2 regions of the Mesorhizobium sp. WSM4822 genome follow, and region 1 is predicted to be linked to the other one. Evidence: predicted binding sites of a transcription regulator. Region 1 holds the regulator's gene; the other holds the start of a gene.
What was found. Region 1 encodes PhoB, which activates phosphate uptake and scavenging genes when phosphate is short. Its sites were predicted from a motif close to TGTCATNNANCTGTCAT; they were not measured.
Positions count from the first base shown of each region.

Region 1 (9,149 bases):
ATCCAGGGCCAGAGCATCTTCACCGCCGGCCTGGTCATGGGCGTCATGCTGATCCCGGTCGTGTCCTCTCTTTCGGACGACATCATAACCGCGGTGCCGCGCGCCATGCGCGACGGGTCGCTTGGCCTCGGCGCGACCCGCTCCGAGACGATCAAGCGGGTGATCCTGCCGGCTGCACTGCCCGGCATCGTCGGCGCCATCCTGCTGACCGCCTCGCGCGCCATCGGCGAAACGATGATTGTCGTGCTGGCGGCGGGCGTCGCCGCCAACCTCACCATCAACCCGTTCGAGGCGATGACGACCATCACCGTCAAGATCGTCAACCAGCTCACCGGCGACCTCGAGTTCAATTCGCCGCAGACGCTGGTCGCCTTCGCACTCGGCCTGACGCTGTTCGCGCTGACGTTGGTGATGAACATCGTCGCGCTCTACATCGTGCGCAAATATCGGGAGCAGTACGAATGACCGACATTTCCATGGATACGATGGTCAGGGCGGCGGCCCATCCGCGCCGCGACATCGGCCTGAAGGCCCGTTACGCCGCCGAACGCCGTTTCCGCATCTATGGCGTCGTGGCGATTTCCGTAGGCCTGGCGTTCCTGGCAATCATGCTGATCACCATCGTCTCGAAAGGCTACACCGCCTTCTGGCAGACGACGGTATCACTGCCGATCTCGTTCGACGAGAAGGTGATCGATCCTTCCGGCAAGCGTGCAACCGATCCGAGCGTTCTGATCAAGGCAAATTATCCCAGGCTCGCCGAAAACGCGCTTGTGGCCAAGCTCGGCATCTCTCCTGATGACAAGCCGATGATCCAGAAGCTCAAGGGCTTCCTGTCGGAAGGCGCCCGCGTCCAGTTGCGCGACATCGTTGCCGCCGATCCGTCCGTGATCGGCACGACACGCAACGTCAACATCCTCGCCGCCGCCAATCTCGACTCGGCTTTCAAGGGCCAGATCGACCTCAGTGTCGAGGAAGCGCGACGCAAGGTCTCGGACCAGCAGATCACCTGGATGAACAAGCTCAAGGCCGAGGGCGCGATGGCCGAGCACTTCAACAGCGGCCTGTTCACCTACGGCGCCTCCAGCCGCCCGGAAACCTCGGGCATGGGCGTGGCGATCATCGGCTCGTTTTATATGATGGTGATCGTGTTGCTCCTGGCGCTGCCGATCGGCGTCGCCGCCTCCATCTATCTGGAGGAGTTCGCCAAGAAGAACCGTTTCACCGACCTTATCGAGGTCAACATCAACAATCTGGCAGCGGTGCCGTCAATCGTCTTCGGCTTGCTCGGCCTCGCGGTGTTCATCAATTTCCTGGGCATGCCGCGCTCCGCCGCTTTCGTCGGCGGCCTGGTGCTGACACTGATGACGCTGCCGACGATCATCATCGCGACGCGCGCTGCACTTGCCGCGGTGCCGCCGTCGATCCGCTCGGCGGCTCTCGGTCTTGGCGCCTCCAAGATGCAGATGGTGTTCCAGCACATCCTGCCGCTTGCCGCACCCGGCATCCTCACCGGCACCATCATCGGTCTAGCGCGTGCGCTCGGTGAAACCGCGCCCCTGCTGCTAATCGGCATGGTCGCCTTCGTCGCCGATCCACCGACGACGCCTTTCGATCCGGCCACCGCGCTGCCGGTGCAGATCTATATGTGGGCGAACGAGGCCGAGCGCGCCTTCGTCGAGCGCATGTCGGGCGCGATCATCATCCTGCTCGTCTTCCTCATGGCCATGAACATCACCGCGATCGTGCTTCGGCGTCGGTTCGAGCGGCGCTGGTAGAAAAAAGGCATTTTGGTATGAACATCATGACCGAACAGTCCCTTGAAAACGCAGTGGGCGATAAGATGAACGCCAAGTCGAACGAAGTGATCAAAATGCGCGGCGACAAGGTCGGCGTGTTCTATGGCGAGAAGCAGGCGCTGTTCGATGTCAATCTCGACGTCCGCCTGAATCAGGTGACGGCGCTGATCGGCCCTTCCGGCTGCGGCAAGTCGACCTTCCTGCGCTGCCTCAACCGCATGAACGACACCATCGATTCCGCGCGGGTAACCGGCAAGATAACGCTCGACGAAGAAGACATCTACGACAAGAACATCGATGTCGTCGAACTCAGGGCGCGCGTCGGCATGGTGTTCCAGAAACCCAATCCGTTCCCCAAGTCGATCTACGAGAACGTCGCCTATGGCCCGCGCATCCACGGATTGGCCAAGCGCAAGGCCGACATGGATCAGATCGTCGAGTCGAGCCTGAAGAAGGCGGCAATCTGGAACGAGGTGAAGGACCGTTTGCAGGAACCTGGCACGGGTCTTTCCGGTGGCCAGCAGCAGCGTCTGTGCATTGCACGCGCCATCGCCGTGTCACCCGAGGTGATCCTGATGGACGAACCGTGTTCGGCGCTCGACCCGATCGCCACTGCTCGCGTCGAGGAACTGATCGACGAACTGCGCCAGAACTATACGATCGTCATCGTCACCCATTCGATGCAGCAGGCAGCGCGCGTGTCGCAGCGCACCGCGATGTTCCATCTAGGCTATCTGGTCGAGGAGGGCGCCACCGACAAGATGTTCACCACCCCCGACGACAAACGCACCCAGGACTACATCACCGGCCGGTTCGGCTGAGCTCAGGCATATGAGGGACGAAGATCATGGGTGAACATACCGTTGCATCTTTCGATGAGGATCTGGAGCAGATCAGCCAGCTGATCCGCGACATGGGCGATCTCGCCCGCTCGATGGTCAGTGGCTCGACCAAGGCTTTGCTCAATTCGGACAATGCGCTGGCGCAGCGCGTGGTTTCCGACGATGCCATCATGGATGCCCGCCAGCGCGAGCTGGACGATCGCGCCATCACGCTGATCGCCAAGCGCCAGCCAATGGCCAACGATCTGCGTGCGGTGGTCGGTTCGATCCGCATGGCCGGCGACCTCGAGCGCATCGGCGACCTTGCCAAGAACATCGCCAAGCGCGTCGGCACTGTCGGGCTGAGCGTCACGCCGCACGATCTTTCGCATTCGATCGACGCGATGGCGCAGCTGGTGCTGATCCAGGTGCAGGGGGTCGTCGACGAGTATGCCGCCGCTGACGCGGCAGCGCTTGCCACGCTCAGAAACAATGATGAACGCATCGACGTCAAATACACCTCGGTGTTCCGCGAGCTGCTGACCTACATGATGGAAGATCCCCGCAACATCACGGCGTGCACGCACCTGTTGTTTTGCGCCAAGAACCTCGAGCGGATCGGCGACCACGTGACCAACATCGCCGAAAATGCCTACTATGTTTTGACCGGCACGCAGCTGCCAGCCAATCGTCCGAAGCAGGACGAGACGGCAATGTCCGCGCCAGCGGCATAACAGGGGTGACCAGCCGATGATCGCACCACGCATCATGGTGGTGGAGGATGAGGAGCCGCTAGGCGTGCTGCTCCGCTACAATCTTGAATCCGAAGGTTACCAGGTCGAGGTGGTGACGCGCGGCGATGAGGCCGAAATCCGGCTGCAGGAGAACGTTCCCGATCTTCTGGTGCTCGACTGGATGGTGCCTGCGGTTTCGGGCATCGAACTCTGCCGGCGCCTGCGAATGCGTCCCGAGACCGAGCGGCTGCCGATCATCATGCTGACCGCGCGAGGCGAGGAAAGCGACCGCGTGCGCGGCCTGTCGACCGGCGCCGACGACTATCTGGTCAAGCCCTTCTCGACGCCGGAGTTCATGGCCAGGGTCAAGGCGCTGCTGCGCCGGGCCAAGCCGGAAGTGCTGTCCAGCGTGCTCAAGGTCGGCGATATCGTGCTCGATCGCGAGTCGCACCGTGTCTATCGCAAGAAGAGCGAGATCCGGCTTGGGCCGACGGAATTCCGCCTGCTCGAATTCATGATGCGCCATCCAGGCCGCGTGTTCTCGCGCAGCCAACTGCTCGACAATGTCTGGGGCGAGACGATCTACATCGATGAGCGCACGGTCGACGTGCATGTCGGCCGGCTGCGCAAGGCGGTCAACAATGGCCGTATGCCTGATGTCATCCGCACGATCCGTGGGGCCGGATACGCCATCCGAGAGGACTGAACTCCCTCGTTTGAACTCACGCCACGTTCTTGCCGCCGAAACCGGATCTCGCCTGCACGCCCGGCGCAAAAATCTCCTGATCGACGAAGATCAGCGCCCGCATGGCGCAGCCTTCGCGGATCAGCGGCAGTTCGTTCGGCTCGGTGTCGAAAGAAATCGATTTGGAATGCTGGCCGCCGGCGGTCTGGGCAATCGCTTGCCGCAATGCCGGCTCGATCAGGTCGAAGGCGGCGGCGCTGACACCGACCATGGCGACCGGCGCCGGATCGATCAGCGCGAACAGGCTGCCGAGGCCGTAGCCGAGCGCTTCGCCGGCCTTGCGATAGGCTTCCCGTTCGGGTCCGTCACCTTCGCGGGCCGCGGCAGCCAGGGCGCGCATGTCGGCGTCGCTGACATCGGCAACGGGTTCTGCATCCTCGCCCATCTGCCTGGCGTTGCGCCAGATGGCGTAATTGCCCGCATAGGCTTCGACGCAGCCGCGCCGTCCGCAGCGACATAGCGCGCCGTTCGGCCGATGGATCATGTGGCCGAATTCGCCGCCCGAAGAATGGGTGCCGGTGAACAATTCGCCCTTCAGCACCAGTCCCATGCCGATGCCATGCGACAAAAGGATAGCGATGAAATCGTCGCGGTAACGATCGGGGTCGCGCCAGCGCAGCGCCACCGCCATCATGTTGCAGTCGTTCTCCATTATGGCAGGGATGCCGAACTCGTCTTCGAATATGTCGGCGAAGGCGATGTCGGTGTGCGGCGTGATCGGCGACCACAGCATGGCGCGGGCACGGGTGTCGGTGATGCCCTGGATGGCCAGCGCGATGCGGGCGATGCTGCGCACGTCCAGGTCGGGATCTGCCAGGCGGCGCCGCACGATGGCCGTGCATTCCCCGATCAGCGACTCGCGCGACATCGTCAGCGTGTCCAGCCGGCGCTGCTCCTCGGATATTACCTGGCCGGCATAGTCGATGACGGCGACGGAGAGGAAGTTCAGCGACAGCACCACGGTCATTACCGCGGCCGCTTCCGGATTGAGACTGAGGCCGACCTGCGGCCGGCCGCGTTTGAGCGAGCCGGCCTCGCTCGGCTTGCTTTCGGTCAGGATGCCTTCGACGATCAGGTCGGATGAAATCGCCGAGATGGTCGAATGGCTGAGGCTTGTGGTCGCGGCAATCTCGGTTCGCGACGGCTGTCCGGCGCGGCGCACTGCCGCGATCACCATGGCGCGGTTGCGGCGGCGCAGATCGTCGTGGCGGATTCCGACCGACATGTTCTTTCATATCCTCCCGGTCGCCGCGGTTCCTCCTGCCCCTGGAACGCTGTCGGTGACGCCGGTAAATACTGGCAGAAGCTGCAGGCCGTGTCATTTATTTATTCCGAGACTCGAAAAAAACTCGAAATGACATCAAAATCCATCAGAATCGATGTTGACAGCGTTCGGGCGTTGGCCCAGTATTTTTTCGAGGCTCGAAAAAATAGAGCCTCTGTGCCGGCCCTCGGGTCAGTTTGGTCGCGCCATACGCGGCGCAGGGAGGATAATATGAAAAGATTCACGGCCGCCATCCTGGCGGGTGCCGCCATGTCGCTGACGCTCGCGTCTGTCGCGCAGGCGAAGGACAAGGTTGTCGGCGTTTCGTGGTCCAACTTCCAGGAAGAACGCTGGAAGACCGACGAGGCCGCCATGAAGACGGCGATCGAGGCCGCCGGCGACAAGTACATCTCCGCCGATGCGCAGTCCAATCCCGGCAAGCAGCTTACCGATGTCGAAAGCCTGATCTCGCAGGGCGCCAATTCACTGATCATCCTGGCGCAGGATGCGTCGGCCATCGGCCCGGCGGTGCAGAAGGCGCTGGACGAGGGCATTCCGGTCGTCGGCTATGACCGGCTGATCGAGAACAAGGACGTCTTCTATCTGACCTTCGACAACAAGGAAGTCGGCCGCATGCAGGCCCGCGAAGTGTTCAAGGTCAAGCCGGAAGGCAACTACGTCTTCATCAAGGGCTCCGGTGCCGATCCCAATGCCGACTTCCTGTTCTCGGGCTCGATGGAAGTGCTCAAGGAAGCCATCGACAGCGGCAAGATCAAGAATGTCGGCGAAGCCTACACGGATGGCTGGCTGCCCGCCAACGCCCAGAAGAACATGGAGCAGTTCCTGACCGCCAACGACAACAAGGTCGACGCGGTGGTCGCGGCCAATGACGGCACTGCCGGTGGCGTCGTCGCGGCGCTGACGGCTCAAGGCTTGGCCGGCACCGTGCCGGTCTCGGGTCAGGACGGCGACCACGCCGCGCTGAACCGCATCGCCCTCGGCACGCAAACCGTGTCGGTGTGGAAGGACGCGCGGGAGCTCGGCAAGAATGCCGCCGAGATCGCCTCGCAACTGGCCGACGGCAAGAAGACGAGCGACATCGCCGGCGCCAAGGACTTCACGACGCCGGGCGGCAACACCGTCAAGTCGCTGTTCCTGACCCCGGTTGCCATCACCAAGGACAATCTCAACGTCGTCATCGACGCCGGCTGGATCAAGAAGGACGAAGTCTGCGCGGGTGTCGCCGCCGGCACCGTGGCGGCCTGCAACTGATCCGTACCACTTTGCAATATCTGAACGCCGCGGCCCAAAAGCCGCGGCGTTTTCTCAAAGAATTGTGTTTCCGCATCATGCGGATAGCTTCTAGGCTGGGCTCCGGCATGCGTGTCAGACGGCCAGCCGGTGGGAGGAAACCATGACCGATACGACGTCAAACCCGCAGACCGATACGGCGCGCGCGTCGGAACTCGGCGCCGTCGCCCGGTTCCTGAAGGCGACCGAGATCGACACCCGCATGCTCGGCATGATCGGCGCGCTGCTGGTCATCTGGATTGGGCTGCATGTCATTTCCAGCCTGCGCCTTGGCGTCAATCCGCTCGATTTCGACAGCCGCACCTTTCTCACGCCGCGCAATCTGTGGAACCTGTCGGTGCAGACATCCGCGGTTGCCATCATGGCCTGCGGCATGGTGCTGGTCATCGTCATGCGCAACATCGACCTGTCGGTCGGTTCCGCCGAGGGCCTGATCGGCATGGTGATGGGATTTGCCCAGGTGCATTTCCTGGTGCGCTTTGTCGGGCTCGAACTCGGCAACCCGTGGATCTGGGTCCTGGCACTGGTCATCGGCCTGGCGCTCGGCCTGTTGATCGGCGCTTTTCAAGGCTTCGTCATCGCCTATCTCGAAGTGCCCGCCTTTATCGTGACGCTGGGCGGCCTGCTGGTCTGGCGCGGTGCCGCCTGGTGGGTCACTTCAGGCCAGACCGTGGCGCCGCTTAACGCCACTTTTCAGCTGATGGGCGGTGGGCCGGCGGGATCGATCGGCGCGACCTGGAGCTGGGTCGTTGGGATCGTCGCCTGCCTCGCCGTGGTGTTTGGGCTTTTCAACGGGCGGGTGCAGCGCAAGCGTTTCCGGTTTCCGCTACGTCCGATCTGGGCCGAGGCGCTGCTTGGAGTCGTCACCTGCGGCGCCATCATGGGTGCGGTCTGGCTCGCCAACTCCTACCCCTGGCCGATCGGCATCGTGAACAGATATGCGGCCGCCAACAACATCACCGTTCCCGAAGGCGGCCTGTTCATCGCCCACGGTATCGCCATACCGGTGCTGATGGCTGTCGCCGTCGGGCTGGTCATGACCTTCATCACCAACCGCACCCGTTTCGGCCGCTATGTGTTCGCCATCGGCGGCAATCCCGAGGCGGCCAATCTCGCCGGCATCAACACGCGATGGATCACCATGAAGGTGTTCATGATCATGGGCGTGCTGGCCACGATTGCCGCGGCGATCTCCTCGGCCCGGCAGAATTCGGCCACCAACGTGCTTGGAACGCTCGACGAACTGCTCGTCATTGCAGCCGCCGTGATCGGCGGCACGTCGCTTGCCGGCGGATCGGGAACGATCATCGGCGCCATGCTGGGCGCGCTGCTGATGCAGTCGCTGCAGTCCGGCATGGTGCTGCTCGGCGTCGACTCGCCGCTGCAGAGCATCGTCGTCGGGGCCGTACTGGTCATCGCCGTGTGGCTCGACACCGTCTATCGCAAGCGCGTCTAGGAGGGCATGCCATGAATGACAAGACTGCTCCTGCAGCCACCGCGCTGATCGACATGAGGAACATCTCGATCGCGTTTGGCGGCATCCGCGCCGTCGACGACGCCTCGATCGATCTTTTCCCCGGCGAGGTCGTGGCGCTGCTCGGCCACAATGGCGCCGGCAAGTCGACATTGATCAAGATCCTGTCCGGCGCCTACAAGCGCGATTCGGGCCAGATCTTCGTCAACGGCGAGGAGGCATCGATCTCCAATCCACGCGACGCCAAGAAATACGGCATCGAGACGATCTACCAGACGCTGGCGTTGGCCGACAATGTCGACGCCGCCGCCAATCTGTTCCTCGGCCGCGAGTTGATGACCGCCTGGGGCACGCTCGACGACGTTGCCATGGAGGCCGAGGCGCGCAAGGTGATGGGTCGGCTCAATCCCCGCTTCCAGCGCTTCAAGGAGCCGGTGATCAAGCTGTCGGGTGGCCAGCGGCAATCGGTGGCGATCGCGCGTGCGATCCTGTTCAACGCCCGCATCCTGATCATGGACGAGCCGACGGCGGCGCTTGGTCCGCAGGAAACGGCGCAGGTCGGCGAACTGGTCAAGCAGCTCAAGTCCGATGGCATCGGCATCTTCCTGATCAGCCACGACATCCACGATGTGTTCGAGCTTGCCGACCGGGTCTGCGTCATGAAGAACGGCCAGGTCGTTGGCACCGCCCGCACCACCGATGTCACCCAGGACGAGGTGCTGGGGATGATCATTCTTGGCAAATGCCCGCCGGGCGCCATTCCAGGACCGGGCGCGCTGAAGATCGCAGCCTGAGATCAAGCCAGCTCGCCGTTGCCGGACACGTGATATGCCAGCCGTAAGGATGGCTTGGCCTTGGCATTGTGTTGGCACGGCGACTTGCCCATAAAGGTCCGATATCGCTCAGGGACCGCACGATCCGTTGAAGAAGCTTTTCCCGATCATCGCCTTTATCGCCGTCGCACTAATCAGCATGGTGATGGCAGGTTTCGCCTATTTCGC
Region 1 is NZ_JBVVQM010000003.1:35,108-44,256, reverse strand. It holds gene pstC (phosphate ABC transporter permease subunit PstC) at 1-465, shown strand, start outside; gene pstA (phosphate ABC transporter permease PstA) at 462-1,778, shown strand; gene pstB (phosphate ABC transporter ATP-binding protein PstB) at 1,796-2,620, shown strand; gene phoU (phosphate signaling complex protein PhoU) at 2,647-3,354, shown strand; gene phoB (phosphate regulon transcriptional regulator PhoB) at 3,371-4,060, shown strand; gene AC0L3E_RS08185 (ROK family protein) at 4,077-5,324, opposite strand; gene xylF (D-xylose ABC transporter substrate-binding protein) at 5,595-6,635, shown strand; gene AC0L3E_RS08175 (sugar ABC transporter permease) at 6,778-8,130, shown strand; gene AC0L3E_RS08170 (ATP-binding cassette domain-containing protein) at 8,142-8,942, shown strand; gene AC0L3E_RS08165 (CHASE domain-containing protein) at 9,070-9,149, shown strand, end outside.

Region 2 (6,991 bases), on a different contig from region 1:
GCTTGTCGGTCATCGCCGATTCGATGAAGCCCGGGGCGACGCAGTTGACGGTGATGTTGCGGGTGGCGATCTCCTGTGCCAGCGATTTGGAGAAGCCGATCATGCCGGCCTTTGAGGCGCAGTAATTGGTCTGGCCGGGATTGCCGGTGATGCCGACCACCGAGGTGATGTTGATGATGCGGCCATGGCGGCGGCGCATCATCGGGTGGGTGAGTTCGCGGGTCAGCCTGAACACGGCGGTCAGGTTGACCTCGAGCACGCTGTCCCAGTCGGCATCCGACATGCGCACGAACAGGCCGTCCTTGGTGATGCCGGCGTTGTTGACCAGGATGTCGACGCCTTCGAGATCGGCTTCGGCTTTCTGGCCGAGCGCCTTGACCTCCTCACGGTTGGACAAATTGGCCGGGAACAGCTTGACCCGGTCGCCAAGCTCGCTAGCCAGCGCTTCCAGTTTCTCGACGCGGGTGCCATGCAGGCCGACGATCGCGCCCTGCGCATGCAGCATCCTGGCGATCGCCTCGCCGATGCCGCCGGATGCGCCGGTGACGAGCGCCTTGCGGCCAGTCAATTCGAACATTTTTGTCTCCTGATTGAGAAGAGAACACCCTTTACAGGGATGGGATCAAATGACGCTTTATGCAAGCGCCGCCATGGCCGCCTCGACGTCAGCCGCGGTGCCGACCGACGCGGTGGCGACATCGCGGCTGATGCGCCGCGCCAATCCTGAAAGCACCTTGCCGGCGCCGATCTCGTAAAGCGTGGTGACGCCGTTTGCGCCGAACCATTCCACCGTCTCGCGCCAACGCACGCGGCCGGTTATCTGTTCGACCAGGCGGCGGGCGATCTCGTCTGGATCGCTGGTCGGGCTGACCGTAACATTGGAGAGGACGGGAACCACCGGCGCGTTCTTTGCCACGCCGGCCAGGGCTTCGCGCATGACGTTCGCGGCCGGCGCCATCAGCGCGGAATGGAAGGGCGCGGACACCTGCAGCATCAGCGCGCGTTTGGCGCCTTTCTCGGTGCACAGTTTCGCGGCCAGTTCGACCGCGGCCTTGGCGCCGGAGATGACCAGTTGGCCACCGCCATTGTCGTTGGCGATCTGGCAGACAGAGCCTTTGGCGGCTTCCGCGCAAGCGGCTTCGACATCGGCATGTTCCAATCCGATGATCGCCGCCATGGCGCCCTCGCCGGCCGGCACCGCCGCCTGCATGGCATTGCCGCGTATGCGCAGCAACCGGGCGGCATCGGCAACCGAAACGAAGCCGGCAGCGGCCAACGCCGAATATTCGCCCAGCGAATGACCGGCGACATAGGCGATCTTGCCTTTCAGCGAGAAGCCGCGCGATTCCAGCGCCCGGATCGCGGCCAGCGACACCGCCATCAGCGCCGGCTGCGCGTTGGCGGTCAGCGTCAACGTCTCTTCCGGCCCTTCCCAGATCAGCTTCGACAGGTTTTCGCCGAGCGCATCGTCGACTTCCTGGAAGACCCTGCGCGCTTCGGGGAAGGCGTCGGCGAGATCCTTGCCCATGCCGACCGCCTGGCTGCCTTGTCCGGGAAAGGTGAATGCAACGGCCATGCGAGGGCTCCCAAGGGCTGGTTTTGCTTGCCTGAAGACGGGTTTTTCTTGCCTGTGACGCATGGCGGGGCGCCAAGTCAAGCCCGGTTCGACCCTGCCCGAGGGCAGCCTCGTCCGCCGAGTGCCTGTTGCGAAAGGGTTTTTGGCGATCACTCCTGATGAAAACCGCTCACGATTCGTTTGCTGGCTCTTCTTATTTCCGTTACAGGCGCTAGCTTTGCGTGACAATTCCATGACAATCGAGTGACGCGCTTGTCGCTGGGTGGGGAAGTTAAAGTGGCAAAGAGTTACAAACGCACCGGCAAGGCCGCGCCACAGTTCCTGGAAGACGACCCCTCCACCGGCTATCTGCCGGGCAGGAGATGGCCGGTCGTGCGCTATGGGCTGATCAGCCTGGCGATCGCCGCTATCCTGGTGTTTGCCATCGAACTGATCGTGCGCGGCGACTTTGCCGGAACCATCTCCTTCTTCCTGCAGCCGTTCAAGCCGGGCTGGACCACCATCGTCGTGTTTGCGCTGCTCCTGATCGGCTTCGATGCGGTGCTCGGCCGCAGCCACCAGAGCCTGATGATCGTCGCGCCGCTGACCTTGTCGCTTGCTTTCGTCGGTCACCAGAAGTCGCACTATCTCGGCGATCCGCTCTATCCGACCGATTTCCTCTATGCCCGCCAGATCTTCGCGCTGCTGCCGCTTTTGGTACGCGAACGGCCGATGACCGCGCTTGCCATGGTCGTCGGCATCGTCGCCGGCCTGTCGCTGCTCGTCTACGGCTGGCGGCTATGGCGCCGCAAGGTTCCCGCACTCAGCCGCAAGGGGCGCCTTGCGCGGCTGACGCTGGCAGTGCCGCTGCTCGCCTTCTTCGTTTCGATCATGGACTACGCCACCTTCTCCTGGACCAGGGATCGGCTGCAGATCATCCCGATCATGTGGGACCAGAAGGAAAACTATGCCTCCAACGGCTTTGCGCTGGCCTTTGCCCTCAACGTGCCGATGGCGCATGTCTCGGCGCCGCCGGGCTATTCCGACAAGGCAATCGCAGCGATAGCCAGGCCTGATGTGACCGCCTCGGTGCCGGCCGAGAAGCCGGACATCATCATCGTCATGAGCGAATCCTTCTGGGATCCGACCAAGTTGCCTGGCGTCACCATCACGCCAGATCCAATCCCCAATGTGCGGGCGCTGCGCTCGGGCTCGATGTTCTCGCCGGAGTTCGGCGGCATGACCGCCAATATCGAGTTCGAGGCGCTGACCGGCTTCTCCAACGCGTTCCTGCCGGCAGGCAGCATCCCCTATCAGCAATATGTGCGCACGCCGACGCCTTCGCTCGCGACCTTCCTGAAGAGCCAGGGTTACCGGGCGCGCGCCATCCATCCCGGCACCAACTGGTTCTGGAACCGTGGCGCGGTCTATGCCGATTTCGGCTTCAACGATTTCAAGTCGGAAGAGACGCTGCCGCCAATGCAAAAGCGCGGGCCACTGGCATCGGATGCGGCGATGACCGACGAGATCATCAGCGAGGCCGACGCCAGCGACGAGCCGGTGTTCTTCTTTGCGGTCAGCCTGCAAAACCACGGTCCCTACGAGCCGAACCGCTATTACAATCCCACGCATAGGGTGCAGGCGCCGATCAGCCAGTGGGCGCGCGAATCGCTACTCAGCTACGCCGAGGGCTCAGCCGATGCCGATCGCGGCCTCGAACGCCTCGTCGAATGGGCCAAGAAACGCTCCCGCCCCACCGTAATCGCCTTCTTCGGCGACCATCTGCCGCCGCTGGGGCCGGTCTATGTCGAAACCGGCTTCCTCAAGGACAATGTCGCGCCGCGCAAGGAAGCGTCGCCCGAGGCTGCTCTCGAGCATCACGAGACGCCGCTGGTCATCTGGTCGAACCGCACCGGGCCGGCTGAGCAGATGGGTGCCGTCAGCCCAGCCTTCCTGCCCTATCATATCCTGAAAACGGCCGGAATCAGCCATCCCTACTACACCGGCTTCCTGGGCGAGATGAGCGAACGCTACCGTGTCGTCGACCGCAATCTTCTGCTGACGCCGGCTGGCGAAGCCACCCCCGATTGGGCGCGGCAGAAGGAGATCGATCCGGCGATCCGCGATTTCCGCCTGCTGCAGTACGATATGATGTTCGGCAAGCGTCAGGCAGCGCCTGACTTCTTCCCCGAAACGGTCGACAAGGACAAGGTTGTCGCCCATACGAGTTGAGCCCAACGATCCCTCAGGCTCGTCCGTCCCGGATCGCGCGTTCAGTTCGTCAATTGCAGCTTCGAGAACTTGTTGGCGATCTGCTGGAAAACGTCCGGCAATTTGGTCGGATCGTTAACTGCATAATAGCCGCTCGGATCAGAAGCGCAGGCGCTGTAAAGCGCGCGGTTGGCTGCGGTGTCGGATTGCAGCACCATGGTGTAGATTTGCACGCCCTCGTTCTTCAATTGCGTGCAGACGCTTTTGGTCCAGCCGTCGACATTGCGTGCCGCCGTCGTCTGGTTATCTGATCCGAAACGGCCGCCGGCCAGATAGCCATATGATGTGTAGTCAGATTTCGTCGGCTGTTGGCTGGCGCCATAGACGACGTTCTCGCCGTCGGTGAGCAACAGCACGATCTTGCTGATGCCTGGCGTCTTCCACGGCGCTCCATCGGTGTAGGGCGCGGCGGGCGACAGCACCCGCATACCCCATGACAGGCCCTCGGAGACATTGGTGCCCGAACCGTTCCACTCGGTCATCTGACTGGCTGCCTTGCGCAGCTTGTCGAAATCGTCGGTCAGGGGGACCACCGGAGTCGGACACGCACGGTTCGGGCCGATAGTGATGGGAGAGCCGATCTCGGTGATGAGTTCCTTGGCGGGCGCAACATATTTGGCGATCTTTTCCCTGGCAGCCCTGTCATCGGGCGACAGAAGTTCGATGAGATTGCCGAGCAGGTTGCTGAGATCGATGCCCAGGATGTTGATGCCCGACTGGGCAAGCCTGGTTTTGTCGCTGACATCGTTGAGATAGGAGTTGTTGTAGTATTTATCCGAATTGCCATAGGAGCCAGACGGCTTTTGGGCGTCTTCGGGATCGTCCGGCGCAAAGTACGGCACGAACAGCGTGTCGGGCTTGGCCGTGTCGGGTGGCGTGTCGGAGATATTGTAAGCGCCTGGCCGCGCCTCGACACAACCCTTCCATCCGGTGCCATTCCATCCGGCATCGGTCCATCCGGTCTTCTTGAGCTGTTTGAAAAGCGCCATGTGGTTCGGCCGCTTGCCGTCGATGACGGGAAAATTGACGCCGTTGGTTGAGGACTTGCCGTCCATGTCGATCCAGGACGGGTCGAAGCCGTCGCCATTGACGTTGACGGCCGTCACGAAAGGAACCAGCGAGGCGCGGATCTTGCGCGTCGGCGATTTCGCCGCTTCGAGCGTGTCGAGCAACGATTTTGTCGCCGTCCTCAGCGCCGTCATGCGCGCGCCGGCCATCGAGCCGGTGTTGTCCAGTACCAGCACGACTTCGAGCTGATTGTTCGATTCGACCGCCGAGGCATCGACCACGATGTGCTTGCTGTCGCCGAACAGGAAGGCGAAGTTGAGATTGACGTCCGCCGAGGCAACCGCCTTTGTCTTGACGAAGTTGACGCCCTTGTCGACAGTCAGCGTCGCCTGCGCATTGCCGAGCTCGCCATGACCGACGATGTTGGCCTGGAAATAGCGGTTGAAAGCGTCATTGCGGGTGATGTCGAGATCGCCAAGGTGCGAAGAAGCAAGATTTGCCGAATCGAGAGCGTTCTGCAGATTGCTCTTGGCCCGCATAAGGGTCGAGACATCGGTTGCGAAAGCGACTGCTGTCAGGATGACCGGCAAACCCAGTCCCAGCACAAGCGTGAAATTGCCGCTCTTCGAGCGCCAGAATTTGTTGAAAAGCATCCTTACCCCCGGAAATGCTTGCCGCTTTTGCGCGGTTGTCCGGGCTTTTGCGCCTTCCATGATGAATCGACCGTTGATGGCCAGGCTTCAACTCTACACAACCTGCTGGTGTGGTTAAGACGTGGTTGCCGGAAACCACAACTCCGACCGTTGCTGCTCCCCGATCATCGGCTATGACACACGGGAATGCCGCTTGCGCTTGCTTTGCGGCCGGATTGCTGTATAGACGCCAGCAATCTGCCGGTCCTTGCTGGGGGCTGAACGGAGGGCCGGAGGTTTTTCAGAACCTTCGTGTGAAGCCGGAAGTGCTTCCGCCTCCCGTGTCTCCGCTCTCGACCGTCTCGTCATGCTCCTTTCTTCCCCCTGCCCCTTCGAGGGTTTGCGGGTCAGAGAAGTTGCAGAGGCTTTTGCCGCCGGGAACCGGGAGAGAAACGAAGAAAGGCATAGGACATAATGGCTCTTTACGAACATGTGTTTCTTGCCCGGCAGGACCTCTCGCAGCAGCAGGTCGATGCGCTTGTCGAACAGTACAAGGGTGTCATCTCCGCTAATGGCGGGTCCGTCGGCCGGGTCGAGAACTGGGGACTGAAGTCCCTCACCTACCGGGTCAACAAGAACCGGAAGGCTTACTACACGCTGATGGACCTGAATTGCCCGGCGGCCGCGCTCAACGAGATGGAGCGCCAGATGGGCCTGTCCGAGGACGTGCTGCGTTTCCTGACCATCAAGGTCGAGGCGCATGAGGAAGGCCCGTCGGCCATGATGCAGAAGCGCGAAGAGCGCTCGGAACGCGGCGGCTTCGGCGACCGTGACCGTGGCGATCGTGGTCCGCGTTCGTTCGGCGATCGTGATCGCGGCGACCGCGGCGATCGTCCGCCGCGCTCGTTCGGCGACGCTGGTGCCGATCGTGGTCCGCGCCGTCCGCGCGAAGGCTTTGAAGGGGGTGCAGAATAATGGTCGACATCAATCAGATCCCGACCCGGCGCCCGTTCCATCGCCGCCGCAAGACCTGCCCGTTCTCCGGCGCCAACGCGCCCAAGATCGACTACAAGGACGTGCGTCTGCTGCAGCGCTACATTTCTGAGCGCGGCAAGATCGTGCCGTCGCGCATCACCGCCGTCAGCCAGAAGAAGCAGCGCGAACTCGCCAAGGCGATCAAGCGCGCCCGCTTCCTCGGCCTGCTGCCCTACGTGGTTCGCTAATATCTCAAATGCGGGCGGTTCGCCGCCCGCTCTTTCCCACGGCGACGGGCGCCGCAGGGCCGAACATCAAATCCCAGGTTGAGGTCAAAACCTCTAACTGCCGCAACAGGCAGGACAGCGACACCAGCGCCAAAGGCGCTCAAGCTTCCTGACCTGTTCCCAAGACATTCGGCGTCGATCTCATCGATCGATTGGCGCCCAACCGAAGGAACAAAACCATGGACGTCATTCTTCTCGAACGCGTTTCCCGCCTCGGCCAGATGGGCGATACCGTCAAGGTCAAGGACGGCTTCGCCCGTAAC
Region 2 is NZ_JBVVQM010000004.1:453,395-460,385, reverse strand. It holds gene fabG (3-oxoacyl-[acyl-carrier-protein] reductase) at 1-577, opposite strand, end outside; gene fabD (ACP S-malonyltransferase) at 635-1,576, opposite strand; gene AC0L3E_RS12865 (LTA synthase family protein) at 1,829-3,787, shown strand; gene AC0L3E_RS12860 (pilus assembly protein TadG-related protein) at 3,829-5,487, opposite strand; gene rpsF (30S ribosomal protein S6) at 5,941-6,441, shown strand; gene rpsR (30S ribosomal protein S18) at 6,441-6,689, shown strand; gene rplI (50S ribosomal protein L9) at 6,908-6,991, shown strand, end outside.
Region 2: the regulator PhoB is predicted to act here: its motif matches at 1,798-1,814, upstream of AC0L3E_RS12865 (LTA synthase family protein).